Regions from separate parts of the Streptomyces sp. NPDC059454 genome, predicted to be linked through region 2. Evidence: riboswitches for the same ligand, from Rfam matches in the RefSeq annotation. Region 2 holds a riboswitch; each other region holds the start of a gene.
The links. A riboswitch is a leader RNA that binds a small molecule or an ion and turns the genes downstream of it on or off. The one in region 2 is predicted to bind cyclic di-AMP.
Positions count from the first base shown of each region.

Region 1: another riboswitch for cyclic di-AMP. It lies ahead of ACFXAE_RS07285 (transglycosylase SLT domain-containing protein); the one in region 2 lies ahead of ACFXAE_RS08510 (transglycosylase family protein).
Region 3: another riboswitch for cyclic di-AMP. It lies ahead of ACFXAE_RS11085 (M23 family metallopeptidase); the one in region 2 lies ahead of ACFXAE_RS08510 (transglycosylase family protein).
Region 4: another riboswitch for cyclic di-AMP. It lies ahead of ACFXAE_RS02075 (NlpC/P60 family protein); the one in region 2 lies ahead of ACFXAE_RS08510 (transglycosylase family protein).

Region 1 is NZ_JBHYVC010000007.1:107,044-111,247, reverse strand. It holds gene ACFXAE_RS07295 (outer membrane lipoprotein carrier protein LolA) at 1-298, opposite strand, end outside; gene ACFXAE_RS07290 (polyprenyl synthetase family protein) at 540-1,550, opposite strand; cyclic di-AMP (ydaO/yuaA leader) riboswitch at 2,132-2,300, shown strand; gene ACFXAE_RS07285 (transglycosylase SLT domain-containing protein) at 2,306-2,776, shown strand; gene ACFXAE_RS07280 (HAD family hydrolase) at 2,740-3,612, opposite strand; gene ACFXAE_RS07275 (GNAT family N-acetyltransferase) at 3,835-4,204, shown strand, end outside.
Region 2 is NZ_JBHYVC010000008.1:146,456-150,659, forward strand. It holds gene ACFXAE_RS08500 (cytochrome P450) at 1-968, shown strand, start outside; gene ACFXAE_RS08505 (transglycosylase family protein) at 1,167-2,177, shown strand; cyclic di-AMP (ydaO/yuaA leader) riboswitch at 2,383-2,551, shown strand; gene ACFXAE_RS08510 (transglycosylase family protein) at 2,556-3,260, shown strand; gene eno (phosphopyruvate hydratase) at 3,495-4,204, shown strand, end outside.
Region 3 is NZ_JBHYVC010000011.1:123,885-128,088, reverse strand. It holds gene ACFXAE_RS11090 (M16 family metallopeptidase) at 1-1,360, shown strand, start outside; cyclic di-AMP (ydaO/yuaA leader) riboswitch at 1,562-1,725, shown strand; gene ACFXAE_RS11085 (M23 family metallopeptidase) at 1,738-2,511, shown strand; gene ACFXAE_RS11080 (GntR family transcriptional regulator) at 2,689-3,384, shown strand; gene ACFXAE_RS11075 (HPr family phosphocarrier protein) at 3,535-3,816, opposite strand; gene ACFXAE_RS11070 (GNAT family N-acetyltransferase) at 4,017-4,204, shown strand, end outside.
Region 4 is NZ_JBHYVC010000002.1:155,380-159,583, reverse strand. It holds gene ACFXAE_RS02085 (LuxR C-terminal-related transcriptional regulator) at 1-643, shown strand, start outside; gene ACFXAE_RS02080 (hypothetical protein) at 880-1,233, shown strand; gene ACFXAE_RS02075 (NlpC/P60 family protein) at 1,288-2,466, opposite strand; cyclic di-AMP (ydaO/yuaA leader) riboswitch at 2,474-2,630, opposite strand; gene pcrA (DNA helicase PcrA) at 2,886-4,204, shown strand, end outside.

The DNA.
Region 1 (4,204 bases), on a different contig from region 2:
ACGTGAGGCCGCTCTCCAGTCCGCCGAGGTTCGGCAGACCGAGGTCCGTAGTGATCTTCACGGTGCCGGACAGCTGCTCGACGTCCGACTTCGCGATCTTCTCTATCAGCTGCGCGGCGGTGATCTCCGGCAGGTCGGGGTCGCCGGAGTCGGCGATCGCGGGGACGAGACCGATGGTCGCGGCCGCCACTCCCATCACGGTGACCGGGACGACGTACCGCGCGGCCCTGCGCCGTCGCGTGCGCGGCTCGTCGGCCTCCCCCGCGGTCGTCATGTCGTCGGATTCGTACGGTGCCATGTGTGCCCTACCTCCGTAGTCGGCGGCGGCTTTTCGTCTCGTGACCTCGCACCAGTCTCACCCTGAGCCGCCATTCTCACCCGAATCGGTGAGAAGTGGTGTTGTCCGTCGTGGTCCATCTGACCAAATCCGGCAGGCGGATTCGTCAGACCCCGGACGCAACTCCACGTACTGCTGGGGTATGACACGCGGGGCGGTTTCCTCCCCCGCCCCGTAGGGGTCACGGGGAGTCCGGGCCGGTTCAGCCCGCGCGGTGCACCACCGCGTCGCACAGCTGCACGAGTGCCGTCTTCGCCTCGCACTCCGGCAGCGGGGCCAGCGCCGCGCGCGCCTCCTCGGCGTACCGCACGGTGTCCCGGCGGGCCTGCTCCAGCGCGGGGTGGGCGCGCAGCAGCCGCAGCGCCTCGGCGTGCCGGACGTCGTCGGTGAGGTCGGAGTCGAGCAGCTCGCACAGGGCGATGTCGTCGGCGAGACCCAGCCGGGCCGCCCGTTCGCGCAGCCGCAGCACGGGCAGGGTGGCGATGCCCTCGCGCAGGTCGGTGCCGGGGGTCTTGCCGGACTCGTGGGAGTCGGAGGCGATGTCCAGGACGTCGTCGGCGAGCTGGAAGGCGACGCCGAGCCGCTCGCCGTACTGGGTCAGCACGTCCACGACCGTCTCCTCGGCCCCGGACATCATCGCGCCGAACCGGCAGGCGACGGCGACCAGCGAGCCGGTCTTGCCGCCGAGCACGTCGAGGTAGTGGTCGACCGGGTCGCGGCCGTCCTGCGGTCCCGCGGTCTCCAGGATCTGCCCGGTGACCAGCCGCTCGAACGCCTCGGCCTGCACCCGCACGGCCTCAGGACCGAGGTCGGCCAGGATGTGCGAGGCCCGCGCGAAGAGGAAGTCGCCGGTGAGGACCGCGACGGAGTTGCCCCAGCGGGCGTTCGCGCTGTCGACCCCGCGCCGCACCTCGGCCTCGTCCATCACGTCGTCGTGGTACAGCGTGGCCAGGTGGGTGAGCTCCACCACCACGGCGGAGGGCACGACACCGGGCGCGTAGGGGTCGCCGAACTGGGCGGCGAGCATCACCAGCAGCGGACGGAACCTCTTGCCACCGGCCCGCACCAGGTGCTGGGCGGCCCCGGTGATGAAGGGGACCTCACTCTTGGTGGCCTCGAGCAGCCCTTCCTCGACAGCCGTCATTCCGGCCTGGACATCGGCTTCCAGAGCCTGGTCCCGCACGCTCAGCCCGAACGGCCCGACGACGGTCACGAGGGGTCTCCTGTCTGCTGGTGTCCACTGGCGATTACACGGAATGTCGATAGGTCGCTGCCTTCACTCAAGTCAGCGTATCCGGTCACGTTTCGATCACCGCCAGCGCCCGGGGTTACCGGCAGGGCTGCAGAGGATCAGGAACGGAGTGATTTTGATCGGTTGATAACAACGGACATTCCTCGCCTTTCCCGGACGCGGCAATCCACTCCTCGACCCGGCCCCGGCCCGCCTTCCGGGCCGCGGCCCACCGCGCGGATCACCCCGCCCGCCCTGACGTCCGATTTGCCGCAAATACCGAGTGAATTCCCCTTGGTGAGAAATGTACCCAGAGGGAATCCCCGGTGAAGTGGGTCACGCGCGATCCACCACCCCCGCCACCGGCCGCCACCCGCCGCCACCCGCCTCCAGCCTTCCCACAGCGCCGAGTTGACCCTTGGCACCTGCAAAGGATCAAGCATCCCAAAAGCCCCATTGCAAGATCAAACGGCGCCTTGTGTGATGTCCGCACTTGTTCCCGACATGTGCTCTCGCATACGTTCCGGGCCTGCCGGGTGGACGCCTAATCCTGCCGCCGCCCGGATCAACCCACGACGATCACTCAGAACGGCAGGAGCGGGGGACCCAGGTAAGCCGCCGGGCCGGACACGTGCCGGAACGGCTAGGGGTGAAGCCATGCCCGCAGGGGCACGGCCGGGCACTCTCCCGCCCGAACCCGACAGCTCACCTCGCAGGCGTAGGAGAGGAACCCAGACATGCCTGCTTTCGGTCAGCACCGCCGCCGCCTCGCCCGCTCCCTCGCCGTCGCCGGCGTCGCCGTGGTCGCCCTGCCGCTGTTCGGCGCGACCAGTGCCTCCGCGGCCACCACCGAGCCGACGACGACCGCCGCCTCCGTGACGGCGTACCCGGACAACCTCGACGGCTGGATCCGCGAGTCGCTGGACGTCATGGCGCAGCACGGCATCCCGGGCAGCTACGACGCCATCCACCGCAACATCATGCGCGAGTCCTCCGGCAACCCGTACGCCATCAACAACTGGGACTCCAACGCCGCCGCCGGTACCCCGTCGAAGGGCCTGCTGCAGGTCATCGACCCGACCTTCGCGGCCTACCACGTGCCCGGCACCGCCTTCGACCCGTACGACCCGGTCGCGAACATCACGGCGGCCTGCAACTACGCCGCCGACCGCTACGGCTCCATCGACAACGTCTTCGGCGCGTACTGAGCCACCCGCTGACGGGCGAGCGTCATCGCCCCGCCGAACAGTCGCTCGAGGACGACGGCCACGCCGTCGTCCTCGTTCGACGCGGTGACCTCGTCCGCCACCGCCTTCAGCTCGGGATGCGCGTTGGCCATGGCGACGCCGTGGGCCGCCCAGTCGAACATGGGGATGTCGTTCGGCATGTCGCCGAAGGCGATCGTCCGCGCCGGGCTCAGCCCCAGGTGTTCGGCGGCCAGCGCAAGGCCGGTCGCCTTGGTCACCCCGCACGGCTGGAGCTCCACGGTGCCCGGCCCCGACATGGTGACCGTGGCCAGCGAACCGACCACCGACCGGGCCGCCGCCGCCAACGCGTCGTCGGACAGGTCCGGATGGCGCAGCAGCACCTTGCTGATCGGCCGGTCCCACAGCTCCCCGCGCCGCTCGACCCGCACCGCGGGCAGGGTCGGGTGCGGCATCAGATAGCCGGGCTCGATCAGCGTCAGCCCGTCGACCCCGTCCTGGTCGACCGCGGCGTACACCTCCCCCACCTCGGCCTCGATCTTGCCGAGCGCGGTCTCCGCCAGTTCCCGGTCCAGCGTCACGGACCACAGCAGCCGGTCCGCACCGGCGTCGTACACCTGCGCGCCCTGTCCGCACACCGCGAGCCCCGTGCAGCCGAGGTCGTCCAGGAGCGGCCGCACTCTGGGGGCCGGGCGCCCCGTCACCACGAGGTGCTGCGCACCGGCCCGCCCCGCCCGCGCGAGCGCGGCGAGGGACCGGTCGGAGAGGGTGTCGTCGCCGCGCAGCAGCGTCCCGTCCAGGTCGGTGGCGATGAGCGAGCAATCGGTGGGTGCGGCCATGATCAGAGAATACGGACAACTCGACGGTCCGATTCACCGTGCCCGTTTGCGCTCGCTTTCGGTGTGGTTCCCCTTCTCTCGGTGCCGGGTAAGGACCGGTTCAGGACTCTTTCCCCGTTTGGCAAGAACATGGTCCGCTATCTACCGTCCACCTGGTCCCGGGCGGTACCTTCCAAGAGTCCAGGGGGGACTTGATCGGGGGGTCAGGTGAGCAGTGGACGCATGCGCGTGCTGAGGCCCGAGGAGCTCGGCGAGGGGGAACGGGAGCGCTGGCGGGAGCTGCGCGCCGCGGCGGACGCACCGCGCAACCCCTTCATGGAACCGGAGTTCAGCATCACCGCGGCCCGGGTGCGCCCGCGGGCCCGGGTCGCCGTGCTGTACGCGGGCGCACAACCGGCGGGCTTCCTGCCGTACGAGCGGGGTGTGTTGGGGCAGGGCCGGGCGATCGGGCTCGGAGTGTCGGACTGCCAGGGCGCGGTCCTGGCCCCAGGTGTCGTCCCGGAGGCGGGTGAACTGCTGCGGGGCTGCTCGGTGTCGAGCTTCGCCTTCGACAACCTGGAGGCGGGCCAGCGGTTGTTCGCGCCGTACGCGG
Region 2 (4,204 bases):
ACCACACCCGGCTGCGCCGGCTGGTCAGCAAGGCGTTCACCCCGCGCCGGGTCGCCGAGTTCGCGCCCCGCGTGCAGGAGCTCACCGACGGGCTCATCGACCGGTTCGCGGACAGCGGCTCCGCCGACCTCATCCACGAGTTCGCCTTCCCCCTGCCCATCTACGCCATCTGCGACCTGCTCGGCGTCCCGCGCGAGGACCAGGACGACTTCCGGGACTGGGCGGGCATGATGATCCGTCACGGCGGGGGTCCGCGCGGAGGGGTCGCCCGGTCCGTGAAGAAGATGCGCGGCTATCTCGCCGAGCTGATCCACCGCAAGCGCGAGGCGCTCCCCGCCGAACCCGCCCCCGGCGAGGACCTCATCTCCGGCCTCATCCGCGCCTCCGACCACGGTGAGCACCTCACCGAGAACGAGGCCGCCGCGATGGCGTTCATCCTGTTGTTCGCCGGTTTCGAGACGACCGTCAATCTCATCGGCAACGGCACCTACGCCCTGCTCACCCACTCCGGCCAGCGCGAGCGGCTGCAGCGGGCCCTCGCCGCCGGGGAGCGCGGGCTGCTGGAGACCGGTGTCGAGGAGCTCCTGCGGTACGACGGCCCCGTGGAGCTCGCCACCTGGCGGTTCGCCACCGAGCCGGTCACCATCGGCGGGCAGCACATCGCGGCAGGCGACCCCGTCCTCGTCGTACTCGCCGCCGCGGACCGGGACCCGGAGCGGTTCGCCGGCCCGGACGTGCTCGACCTCGGCCGGCGCGACAACCAGCATCTGGGATACGGCCACGGCATCCACTACTGCCTGGGCGCCCCGCTGGCCCGCCTGGAGGGCCAGACCGCGCTCGCCACCCTGCTGACGCGTCTGCCGGACCTGCGGCTCGCGGTGGAACCGGCCGAACTCCGCCGGCGGGGCGGGCTCATCATGCGCGGACTGCGCACGCTCCCGGTGGAGTTCACTCCTCCGCGGAAGTGACGGGCCGGGCCGCCGTCCGCTGTGCCCCCGAGCGGGCCAGCGCAAACATGACACGCGCTCAACTCTGTGATCTTCACGTGATCTGCGCGGCATTAACTTGTGACAAGTGATCGTCTGCGGATACGTTCACCCATCAAGTGCGGTGCATCGGTCTCGGTTCGCCGCGCGGGTCATTGCTGTCTTGCGAAAGGTCTCCGCATGCTCTCCGGGAACGGTCGGCACCGCCGCCCCCGCCAGGCTCCGGCTCTCCTCGTCGCGGCCGGGGTGACCGGCTCCGCCATCGCGATCCCGCTCCTCGGAGCCGGCAGCGCCAGCGCGGCCGACGGTGCGACCTGGGACCGGGTCGCCGAATGCGAAAGCGGCGGCTCATGGAGCCAGAACACCGGCAACGGCTACTACGGCGGCCTGCAGTTGACCCAGGACGACTGGGAGAACTACGGCGGCCTGGACTACGCGGCCAGCGCCGACCAGGCCAGCCGCGGCCAGCAGATAGCCGTGGCCGAGAGAATCCTCGCCGACCAGGGGGTCGGCGCGTGGCGCACCTGCGGACTGACGGCGGGGCTGAACCAGGACTCGGCGTCGGCCGGCGTCGACACGGGCGTGGCTGGGGACTCCACCTCGGACACGTCCGACTCCTCCGGTTCGTCCGACTCGTCCGGGTCGTCGGACTCCGGCGGTTCATCCGCTTCGCCCTCCCCGTCGGCCACGTCCGGCCCGTCGTCCGGCGCCGAGGAATCGGAGGACGGCGAGGGTGCGGCCGGCGAATCGGCCAACTCCGACAAGTCGAGCGACTCGGACGCGGATTCGGACACCGGCTCCGGCGACGGATCCGGCACCTCCCCCTCCGTCTCGGCCACTCCCAGGGGTGATGAGTCGGACAAGTCCGGCCAGACCACCGGCTCTTCCGAAGCCTCCGACGCCGAAGGCACCGGTACCGGTCGTCACCGCGGCTCCAGTGCCGAGGAGGACCGTACGTCGGAATCGTCCGGCCGGCATGCCTCGCGCGGCACCGATGCCTCGCGCGACGCCGCCGACGGCTCGTACACCGTGCGCATCGGCGACAGCCTCTCGTCCATTGCCGACTCCCTTGAGTTCGACGGCGGATGGCGGTCGCTCTACGCCGAGAACGAGCAGGTCGTCGGCGTCGACCCGGACCTCATCCTGCCGGGTCAGGAGCTCGAGGTCGGGGTCGAACCGGGCGAAAAGTGACGCTCGAAAGGGCGTGGATCCGGCGGCGGTTGGCGTCATGTTTCGCGGCGAATGTCCGGTTTAAAGGCTGTGAGAGATAGGTCTCAGAAGCCCTGATCGTCTTTGAAATTCCGTGGATCGCGTGTCTACGGTCGTGACCGCTCGCCATCGCGGGCCCCGGCTGCCGCCACGCCGAATCCTGCCAGTGGCAGCACGGGAACAGTCGTCGCGTCATGCGCCGTAGGCAGGAGCGGGGGACCCAAGGTAAGTGCCCCTTCCGGTGATTGACACCGGATCGGGCTTGGGGTGAAGCCGCGTCCCGTGAGGGGCGTGGCCGGGCAACTCAACCGGCCCGAACCCGACAGCTCACCTCGCAGGCGTCGGTGAGGGGATCCAACCATGCTGTTTTCCGGCAAGGGCAAGCACCGTCGTCCGTCCAAGGCCACCCGCGCGATCGCCGTCGCCGGTGTCGCCTCCGCCGCCGTCGCCGCCCCGCTGATGGCGGCCGGCAGCGCCTCCGCCGCCACCGCCTCCGAGTGGGACGCCGTCGCCCAGTGCGAGTCCGGCGGCAACTGGTCCATCAATACCGGCAACGGTTACTACGGCGGTCTGCAGTTCTCCGCCTCCACCTGGGCCGCGTACGGCGGCACGCAGTACGCCGCCACCGCCGACCAGGCCGGCAAGGCCCAGCAGATCGAGATCGCCGAGAAGGTCCTCGCGGGCCAGGGCAAGGGCGCCTGGCCGGTCTGCGGCACGGGCCTGTCCAACACCGCCTACACCGGCTCCTCCTCGAACGACACCTCGAACGGCTCCTCGCAGAGCACCGGTTCCACCGAGACCCGTGAGGCCGAGCAGAAGGCCTCCCGCTCCGCCGAGCGCCCGGCCGCCGAGCAGAAGGCCGAGGAGAAGACCGTCACCACCCCGACCGGCGAGAAGGTCGAGAAGGGCGACGGCGAGTACAAGGTCGTCAAGGGCGACACCCTCAGCTCCATCGCCGCCGAGCGCGACGTCAAGGGCGGCTGGGCCGAGCTGTTCGAGCTGAACGACGACATCGTCGACGACGCCGACCTCATCTACCCGGGCCAGCAGCTGCACCTGAAGTAAGCGGCTGTCCCCCTGCTACCCGCCCCGGTGCGTCTTCCCCCGTGCGCGCCGGGGCGGGGTTTTTTACGGCCGGGTTTCCGGAAACAGCTTTGTTCCGTTCGGAAACAATTTACTCTCGGTTCTGTCCACGGGGCGGGCGACCGGCTGGCCGATCGTCCGGAGCCGGTTAGGCTCGGACTCGCAAGACCCTCCGGGGTCCTGCTCGCCCGCGTCACATCCAAGAAGGAGATGCTCGTGCCGTCCATCGACGTCGTCGTAGCCCGGGAAATCCTGGACTCCCGAGGCAACCCCACGGTCGAGGTCGAGGTCGGCCTCGACGACGGCAGCACGGGTCGTGCCGCCGTCCCGTCCGGCGCCTCCACCGGCGCCTTCGAGGCCATCGAACTCCGTGACGGCGATGCCAACCGTTACCTGGGCAAGGGTGTCGAGAAGGCCGTCCTGGCCGTCATCGAGCAGATCGGCCCGGAGCTCGTCGGCTACGACGCCACCGAGCAGCGCCTGATCGACCAGGCGATGTTCGACCTGGACGCCACCGACAACAAGGGCTCCCTCGGCGCCAACGCCATCCTCGGCGTCTCGCTCGCCGTCGCCCACGCCGCCTCCGAGGCGTCCGACCTCCCGCTCTTCCGCTACCTGGGCGGCCCCAACGCGCACCTGCTGCCGGTGCCGATGATGAACATCCTGAACGGCGGCTCGCACGCCGACTCCAACGTGGACATCCAGGAGTTCATGATCGCCCCGATCGGCGCGGAGTCCTTCTCCGAGGCCCTGCGCTGGGGCGCCGAGATCTACCACACCCTGAAGAAGGTCCTGAAGAGCAAGGGCCTGGCCACCGGCCTCGGCGACGAGGGCGGTTTCGCCCCGAACCTCGGCTCCAACCGCGAGGCCCTCGACCTCATCCTCGAGGCCGTCAAGGAGGCCGGCTACACCCCCGGCGAGCAGAT
Region 3 (4,204 bases), on a different contig from region 2:
CCCGCAGCCGCAGGCGGGCGACGCCAAGCCCTGGGCCTTCCCGGCCCCCGAGCGCGGCACGCTCGACAACGGTCTGACCGTGCTGCGCTGCCACCGCCCCGGCCAGCAGGTCGTCGCCGTCGAGGTGCTCCTCGACGCGCCGCTGGAGGCCGAGCCGGCCGGTCTCGACGGTGTCGCCACGATCATGGCGCGGGCCTTCTCCGAGGGCACCGACAAGCACTCCGCCGAGGAGTTCGCGGCCGAGCTGGAGCGCTGCGGCGGCACCCTGGACGCGTACGCCGACCACCCCGGCGTCCGCCTCAGCCTGGAGGTCCCGGCCTCGCGGCTCACCAAGGGACTCGGTCTGATCGCCGACGCCCTCAGGGCGCCCGCGTTCGCCGACAGCGAGGTCGAGCGGCTGGTCCGCAACCGCCTCGACGAGATCCCGCACGAGCTGGCCAACCCCTCCCGCCGCGCCGCCAAGGAGCTCTCCAAGGAGCTGTTCCCGGCGAGTGCGCGCATGTCGCGTCCGCGCCAGGGCACCGAGGAGACGGTCACCGGCATCGACTCCGCGGCCGTACGCGCCTTCTACGAGAAGCACGTCCGCCCCGCCACGGCCACCGCCGTGGTCGTCGGTGACCTCACCGGCATCGACCTGGACGCGCTGCTCGGCGACACACTGGGCTCCTGGACCGGCTCCTCGGCACAGCCGCGGCCCGTCCCCCCGGTGGTCGCCGACGACACCGGCCGCGTCGTGATCGTGGACCGTCCCGGCGCCGTCCAGACGCAGCTGCTGATCGGCCGTATCGGCCCCGACCGGCACGACCGCGTGTGGCCCGCGCAGGTGCTCGGCACGTACTGCCTGGGCGGCACCCTCACGTCCCGCCTGGACCGCGTGCTGCGTGAGGAGAAGGGCTACACCTACGGCGTCCGGGCGTTCGGGCAGATCCTGCGGTCCGCCCCGGACGGCACGGGTGCGGCGATGCTGGCCATCAGCGGCTCCGTCGACACCCCGAACACCGGCCCCGCCCTCGAGGACCTGTGGACGGTGCTGCGCACGCTCGCCGCGGAAGGGCTCACCGACGACGAACGCGATGTCGCCGTGCAGAACCTCGTGGGTGTGGCGCCGCTCAAGTACGAGACCGCCGCGGCGGTCGCGAGCACCCTGGCCGACCAGGTCGAGCAGCACCTGCCCGACCACTACCAGGCCGACTTGTACCGGCAGTTGGCCGCGACCGGCACCGTGGAGGCCACCGCGGCCGTCGTGAACGCCTTCCCGGTGGACCGTCTGGTGACCGTCCTCGTCGGTGACGCGGCGCAGATCAAGGCGCCCGTCGAGGCCCTCGGGATCGGTGAAGTCACCGTCGTGGCGGCCGAGTAGGAGCCGCGAAGGCGCACGCGCGCGTGGGGCCCTGGTGACACGAAGGTCACCAGGGCCCGCTTGTGCCCGAATCGGGGCGGAAGTTGCCTGTCTGCCCTGTGGGATGCGCTACAAAAACCGGGATTCGTTTGAGGACGGGGGGACGGCCCGCTTAGCGTCATCCGGGCTGTTCGTCGGGCAGTGCGCCGCATCCGCGGCACCGGACAGCCATCGCCGAGTCCCCGTACGGCGCGAGCCAGGGGAGCCGGGGACCCGTGCAGTCCCTGGGGTGAATCGGACGCCCGCGCGTGTCGCGAGGGGGTCCGTAGGAGACCTTCCTGCTCCGAACCCGTCAGCTAACCCGGTAGGCGAGAGGGAAGGAAAGGACCAGCCTGTACATGGCGTTCACCCGCGCCCCGGGCAAGCACCGTCGTCCCAGCCGGACGCAGCGCGGCACCGCCCGCGCGGCGGGCGTCGCGGCGCTCACCACCACCGGCGTCGTCGGTTCCCTCGCGGCTCCCGCACTCGCCGCCGAACCCGCCGCCGCGCAGACCGGCCTCACGCCCGTCGTCACCCTGGGCGACGCGGTCGCCGACCGGATCGACGCCCAGGCGGCCGCCCAGCACGAGGCCGCCCGGGAGGCGGCCGAGGCCGCCGCACGGAAGGCCGCCGAGGAGACCGCGCGCGAGAAGGCCGCCAAGGCGGCGGAGGAGGCCCGCGCGGAGAAGGAGCGCGCCGCGCGTGAGGCCGAGCGTGAGCGCCTCAACACCTTCGTCTCCCCGATCCCCGGCTCGTACGTCTCGACCAGTTACCAGGCCGGCAGCTCGCTGTGGTCCTCCGGCAGCCACACCGGTGTCGACTTCCACGCCGCGAGCGGCACCCCCGTCCAGTCGGTCGGCATCGGCACCGTCGTCGAGGCCGGCTGGGGCGGCTCGTACGGCAACCAGGTCGTCATCAAGATGCACGACGGTACGTACACCCAGTACGGTCACCTGTCGTCCATCGGCGTCTCCGTGGGCCAGCAGGTCGCCGCCGGGCAGCAGATAGGCGTCTCCGGCGCCACCGGCAACGTCACGGGCGCGCATCTGCACTTCGAGGCCCGTACGACCGCCGAGTACGGCTCCGACCTCGATCCCGTCGCCTACCTCCGTGCGCACGGGGTGAACCTCTGACCCGACCGCTTCCCGATGCCCCGGCTCCCCGAGCCGGGGCATCGGTGTTTCCGGGGGCCTGTCCAAAAAATATGCATGGATTCCGGTCCGCCGTCGTGAATTCCCGCTGATTGGAATAGAGTCACGGAACACACGTCAATCGTCGACGTTTCACGGGGATTAAGCCGGAGGTCGGTCATGCGTATTCCCGCGCACTCGGTGTGCACGGCGATCCGGGACGACATCGTCGCGGGTGTCCACGAGCGCGGCGGCCGGCTCACCGAGGAAGTACTCGCCCGCCGTTACGGTGTCTCCCGCGTCCCCGTCCGGGAGGCGCTGCGCACGCTGGAGGCCGAGGGATTCGTGGTGACCCGGCGGCACGCGGGCGCGTGCGTCGCGGAACCCACCGAGCAGGAGGCCGCCGACCTGCTGGAGATGCGCATGCTCCTCGAGCCGCTCGGCGCCTCCCGCGCGGCCCAGCGCCGCACCGAGGCCCATCTGAAGGTGCTGCGCGGCCTGGTCCGGCTGGGGCAGGAACGCGCCCGCCAGGGCAGCAGCGACGACCTGCGCTCCCTGAGCGGCTGGTTTCACGAGACGCTCGCCCAAGCCACCGGCAGCCCGGCACTGACCTCGACGCTGACCCAGCTGCGGCACAAGATCGCCTGGATGTACACCACCGAGGGGCCGCCCGACCCGGTCGGGTACTGGGCGGAGCACGGCGCGATCGTGGACGCCGTGGCGCGCGGCGACGGTGACCGCGCGCGGTCCGTCACGGCACTGCACACCGAGCGCGCGAGCGCCGGGCACCGCCTGCGTTTCGTCTCCGGCGCCGGCCGCGCGGACCGTGTGAGGAACTCGCAACATCCTGTAAACATGCCGAGCCTTCGGCATTAACACAGGTGCCGTATACAAAGAGGGTTCATTTCTCGGGGGTTATCTCTGCTGCCCGTAAAGGGAAAAGCAAAAGGCCCGCCCGGTGGTCCGGGCGGGCCTTTCGGTTGCGGTGCGTGTCGGTGAGGAGACATTCCCGCACCCCATACGTGCTCAGACGGTCTCGGGGAGCTCCTCGAGACCCTCGGAGACCAGCTTCGCCAGCCGGTCCAGGGCGGCGTCGGCGCCCTCGGCGTCGGACGCGAGGACGATCTCCTCGCCGCCCTGGGCGCCCAGGCCCAGCACAGCCAGCATGGAGGCCGCGTTGACGGGGTCGCCCCCGGCCTTGGCGATCGTCACCGGGACGCCTGTGGCCGTGGCGGCTCGGACGAAGATGGAAGCGGGGCGGGCGTGGAGGCCCTCGGCCCAGCCGACGTTGACGCGGCGCTCAGCCATGTGTTGCTGCCCTTCGGTGTTCAGGGTTGTCTAGACCAGTTTCCCACATCGTGAAGCGTGCCCGGAGCGTGTACCGGAGCGTGCCCGAAGTGGCATCCGCTCCCGCTCCCGGCGACAGCCGGACCGCGGCCTCGGCCCGGCTGTCGTCCACCACAGACTGCCTCGCGCCGTTGTCGTACGCGAGCCGTAGTCTGGGGCCCATGCAGATCTCGTCGGACCGGCACGAGTATCCCGCCCACTGGGAGGCCGACGTGGTGCTGCGCGACGGCGGCACCGCGCGCATCCGCCCCATCACCGTTGATGACGCCGAGCGCCTGGTCAGCTTCTACGAGCAGGTGTCGGACGAGTCGAAGTACTACCGCTTCTTCGCGCCCTACCCTCGCCTGTC
Region 4 (4,204 bases), on a different contig from region 2:
CCTCGTCGACGACCACCGCATGTTCCGCACGGGCGTCCAGGCGGAGATCGGGCAGACCGAGCAGACCGGTGTCGAGGTGGTCGGCGAGGCCGCCGACGTCGACCAGGCGGTCACGGTCATCACCGCCACCCGGCCCGAGGTGGTCCTGCTCGACGTGCACCTGCCCGGTGGCGGCGGTGTCGAGGTGCTGCGCCGCTGTGCCCCGTTGATGGGTGACGCCGAGCAGCCGGTCCGTTTCCTTGCCCTGTCCGTGTCGGACGCGGCGGAGGACGTGATCGGGGTGATCCGGGGCGGTGCCCGCGGATACGTGACCAAGACGATCACCGGGACCGACCTGGTCGACTCGATCTTCCGGGTGCAGGAGGGGGACGCGGTCTTCTCGCCGCGTCTGGCCGGCTTCGTCCTGGACGCCTTCGCCTCGACCGACGCCCCGCCGGTCGACGAGGACATGGACCGCCTCACCCAGCGCGAGCGGGAGGTACTACGGCTGATCGCCCGGGGCTACGCCTACAAGGAGATCGCCAAGCAGCTGTTCATCTCGGTGAAGACGGTCGAGTCCCACGTCTCGGCGGTCCTGCGCAAGCTCCAGCTGTCCAACCGCCACGAACTGACCCGCTGGGCGACGGCGCGGCGGCTGGTCTGAGCGGGCCGTTCGGACCACGCGCGTGGCGCCTGCGAAGGGCATCTCGCCGGGAGCCGCGCGGCTCCGGTGGCGGGTTGTGCGGAAGTGGCGTGAGCGGACCCGTCGGGGGACCACAAGTGGCAGGGGCCCTGCTCCGGCTTCGTCGTCTTCGCTCAGGGTGATGACCGATGTGCCGGAGGAAGGACGGATGAGGGCGCCGGAGTGCTACGCGGCGGCTATGGCTAGGCTCCGGCCTCATGGACGTACTCATCCACCTCTTCGTCGGTCTGCACATCATCGGCATCGCGTCGCTCCTCGGCGGTTTCCTCACCCAGATGAAGGCGATGGGCGCGGGCACCGCCCGGTTCGTCCCCGCGATGCTGCACGGTGCGCTGACGATGCTGGTCACCGGTGTGGTCCTGGTCGGCCTCAACCAGGCCCAGGACTACTCCGTCGACAACATCAAGATCGGCGTGAAGCTGGCCCTGCTGATCGTGATCCTCGGCCTGGTCTATGTGAAGCGGGACGAGGAGAGGGTGGACAAGGGCCTGTTCGGCCTGGTCGGCCTGCTGACCGTGACGAATGTCTTCATCGCGGTGCTGTGGACCTGATCGCCTCCGCCCGGCGCCGCGTGCAGGGGCGCCGGGCTCCGTCCCCCGAGCAGGTCAGGCGGGGCGCACCACGCTGTGGATCGAGGACTCGCCGTCGTAGAAGATCGACTCCTCGCGGACGTACGTGCCGGGCTTCGGCGCGTGGATCATCATCCCGTTGCCGATGTAGATGCCCACGTGGGTGACATCGTCGTAGAAGAAGACCAGGTCACCGGGGAGGGCCTGGGAGACGGGGACCGTCGTGCCCGCGTCGACCTGGTCGTAGGTGGTGCGCGGGACGGTGACGCCGGCGGCCTTCCACGCGGCCTGGGTGAGGCCTGAGCAGTCGTAGGAGCCGGGGCCGGTGGCGCCCCAGACGTACGGCTTGCCGATCTGCGCGCGGGCGAAGGCGAGGGCCTTCTCGGCCTTGGTGGCGTATGAGGAGTCGGTGGACGGCGTGGTGGCCGAGCCGGAGGACCCCGAGGAGCTGCCCGACGTGCCGTCGTCCTGCTGAGCGGCGGCGGCCTCCTCCTGGGCCTTCTGCTGCTCCGCCTGCTGCCGGGCGAGCTCGGCGGCCTTGCGGGCGGCCTCCTTCTGCTTCTTCTTCTCGATCGCCGCGAGCCGTGCCTTCTCCTCGGCGGTCAGCTTCGACATCAGCGCGCGGGCGTCGGCGAGCTTCTTCTGGACGGTGGCCTTGGCCGTCTTCAGGTCGCCCTGGGACTCGGTGAGCGTCTCGAGGCTCTCGGTGGCCTCCTGGCGCTTCTTCATCGTCTCGGACTGCTGGGTGACGTAGTCGTCGACCGCTTCCTTCTGGCGGCCGGTCATCCGGTCCATCAGCTGGGACCGGTCGAAGAAGTCCTGCGGGGTGTCCGCGAGCAGGAAGGTCGCGGTGTCGGGGACACCGGAACCGGTCCGGTACTGGGCGGCGGCGAAGGTGCCCAGCTCCTCCCGCGCGTCGTTGAGCTTCTGGGTGCGCTTGGCCACGTCGTCGAGGAGGGTGCCGACCTGCTTGCGCTGCTTCGCGGTCTTCTCCTTGGCCGCGTTGTACTTCTCGGTCGCCGACTCCGCCTGGCGGTAGAGGTCGTCGACCTTCTTCTCGACCTCCTCCAGGCTCGGCCTGCCGTCGTCGGAGGGGGCGGCGGTGGCCGTCTGGGACAGCAGGGCCACGGAGGTCAGCGCGGCCGTGGCGAGGGCCGGGGTCCGTATGCCTGCCACGCGCGTGCCGGGGATGCGCGACTTGCGGTGCGACGCCAAGGGAGGCGACTCCTTCCAGTGCTCCGCCTACCGGGTTAGCTGTCGGGTTCGGGCGGGTGCTTGGAAGGGTTGCCCTACGGCCGCTCCGCGAGGGAGTGGGCCGATTCACCCCAAGGTTTCGGTGGGTCCCCGGCTCCGGCTGCCGTGATCGGCAGTGACGGACTCGGCGGAGGCCGCGCGGCCCGGCGAGGTTCGCCGGTGGGGGTCGCACGGCCCGCCCGCACCGTAGCCAACTGGTGTGGTCCCTGTGAAGGTTGATGGGTGATATGCCCGATACATTTTCGTGACCTTGCGTGTGGCGTCACGCAGGGTGAGATGATGGTTCTGGAGGGTGCGTGTTCTGCCCCGGCTGCCGGAATCCGGGGATGTTCCCGGGGCGGCCCCGGGTTGTCGGTGGAGCGCCCTAGACTCGGAGAGCGATGAGCAGCCTCTTTGACGACAGCTTCCTGGCAGACCTCCAGGCCCGGCGGGGCCCCGCGGAGGAGCCCCCGCCACCACCCGAGGACGAGCACGTACCGGAGCAGATCCCGGACGACCTGTTCGGCGGGAGGTTCGACGTGCCGCCGGACAGGGACACCCACTACCGCGACGGCGCCCCGCGCCCGGTGATCGACGCCGCCGCGCTCCTCGAAGGGCTCAACGACAACCAGCGCGCCGCCGTCGCCCACTCCGGCTCCCCGCTGCTCATCGTGGCCGGCGCCGGCTCCGGCAAGACCCGCGTGCTCACCCACCGCATCGCCCACCTGCTGGCCGAGCGGCACGTCCACCCGGGCCAGATCCTCGCGATCACCTTCACCAACAAGGCCGCGGGTGAGATGAAGGAGCGCGTCGAGCAGCTCGTCGGCCCGCGCGCGGGCGCCATGTGGGTCATGACGTTCCACAGCGCGTGCGTGCGCATCCTGCGCCGCGAGAGCAAGAAGCTCGGCTTCACGTCGTCGTTCTCGATCTACGACGCCGCCGACTCCAAGCGTCTGATGGCCCTGGTCTGCCGGGACCTCGACCTCGACCCCAAGCGCTTCCCGCCGAAGTCCTTCAGCGCCAGGATCAGCAATCTGAAGAACGAGCTGATCGACGAGGAGGACTTCGCCGCCCGGGCCGCCGACGGTTTCGAGAAGACCCTCGCCCAGGCCTACGCCATGTACCAGTCACGCCTGCGCGAGGCGAACGCCCTCGACTTCGACGATCTGATCATGACGACGGTCAACCTGCTCCGCGCCTTCCCGGACGTCGCCGAGCACTACCGCCGCCGCTTCCGGCACGTCATGGTCGACGAGTACCAGGACACCAACCACGCCCAGTACGCCCTGGTGCGTGAGCTTGTCGGCACCTCCGGGCACCCCGCCGACGTACCGCCCGCCGAGCTGTGCGTGGTGGGTGACGCCGACCAGTCGATCTACGCCTTCCGCGGCGCGACGATCCGCAACATCCTCCAGTTCGAGGAGGACTACCCGGACGCGACCACGATCCTGCTGGAGCAGAACTACCGCTCCACGCAGACCATCCTGAGCGCGGCCAACGCCGTCATCGAGCGCAACGAGTCCCGCCGCCCCAAGAACCTGTGGACCAACGCCGGCACGGGCGCGCGGATCACCGGGTACGTCGCGGACACCGAGCACGACGAGGCCCAGTTCGTCGCCGACGAGATAGACCGCCTCACGGACGCGGGCGAGGCGAAGGCGGGTGACGTCGCCGTCTTCTACCGCACCAACGCCCAGTCCCGTGTCTTCGAGGAGATCTT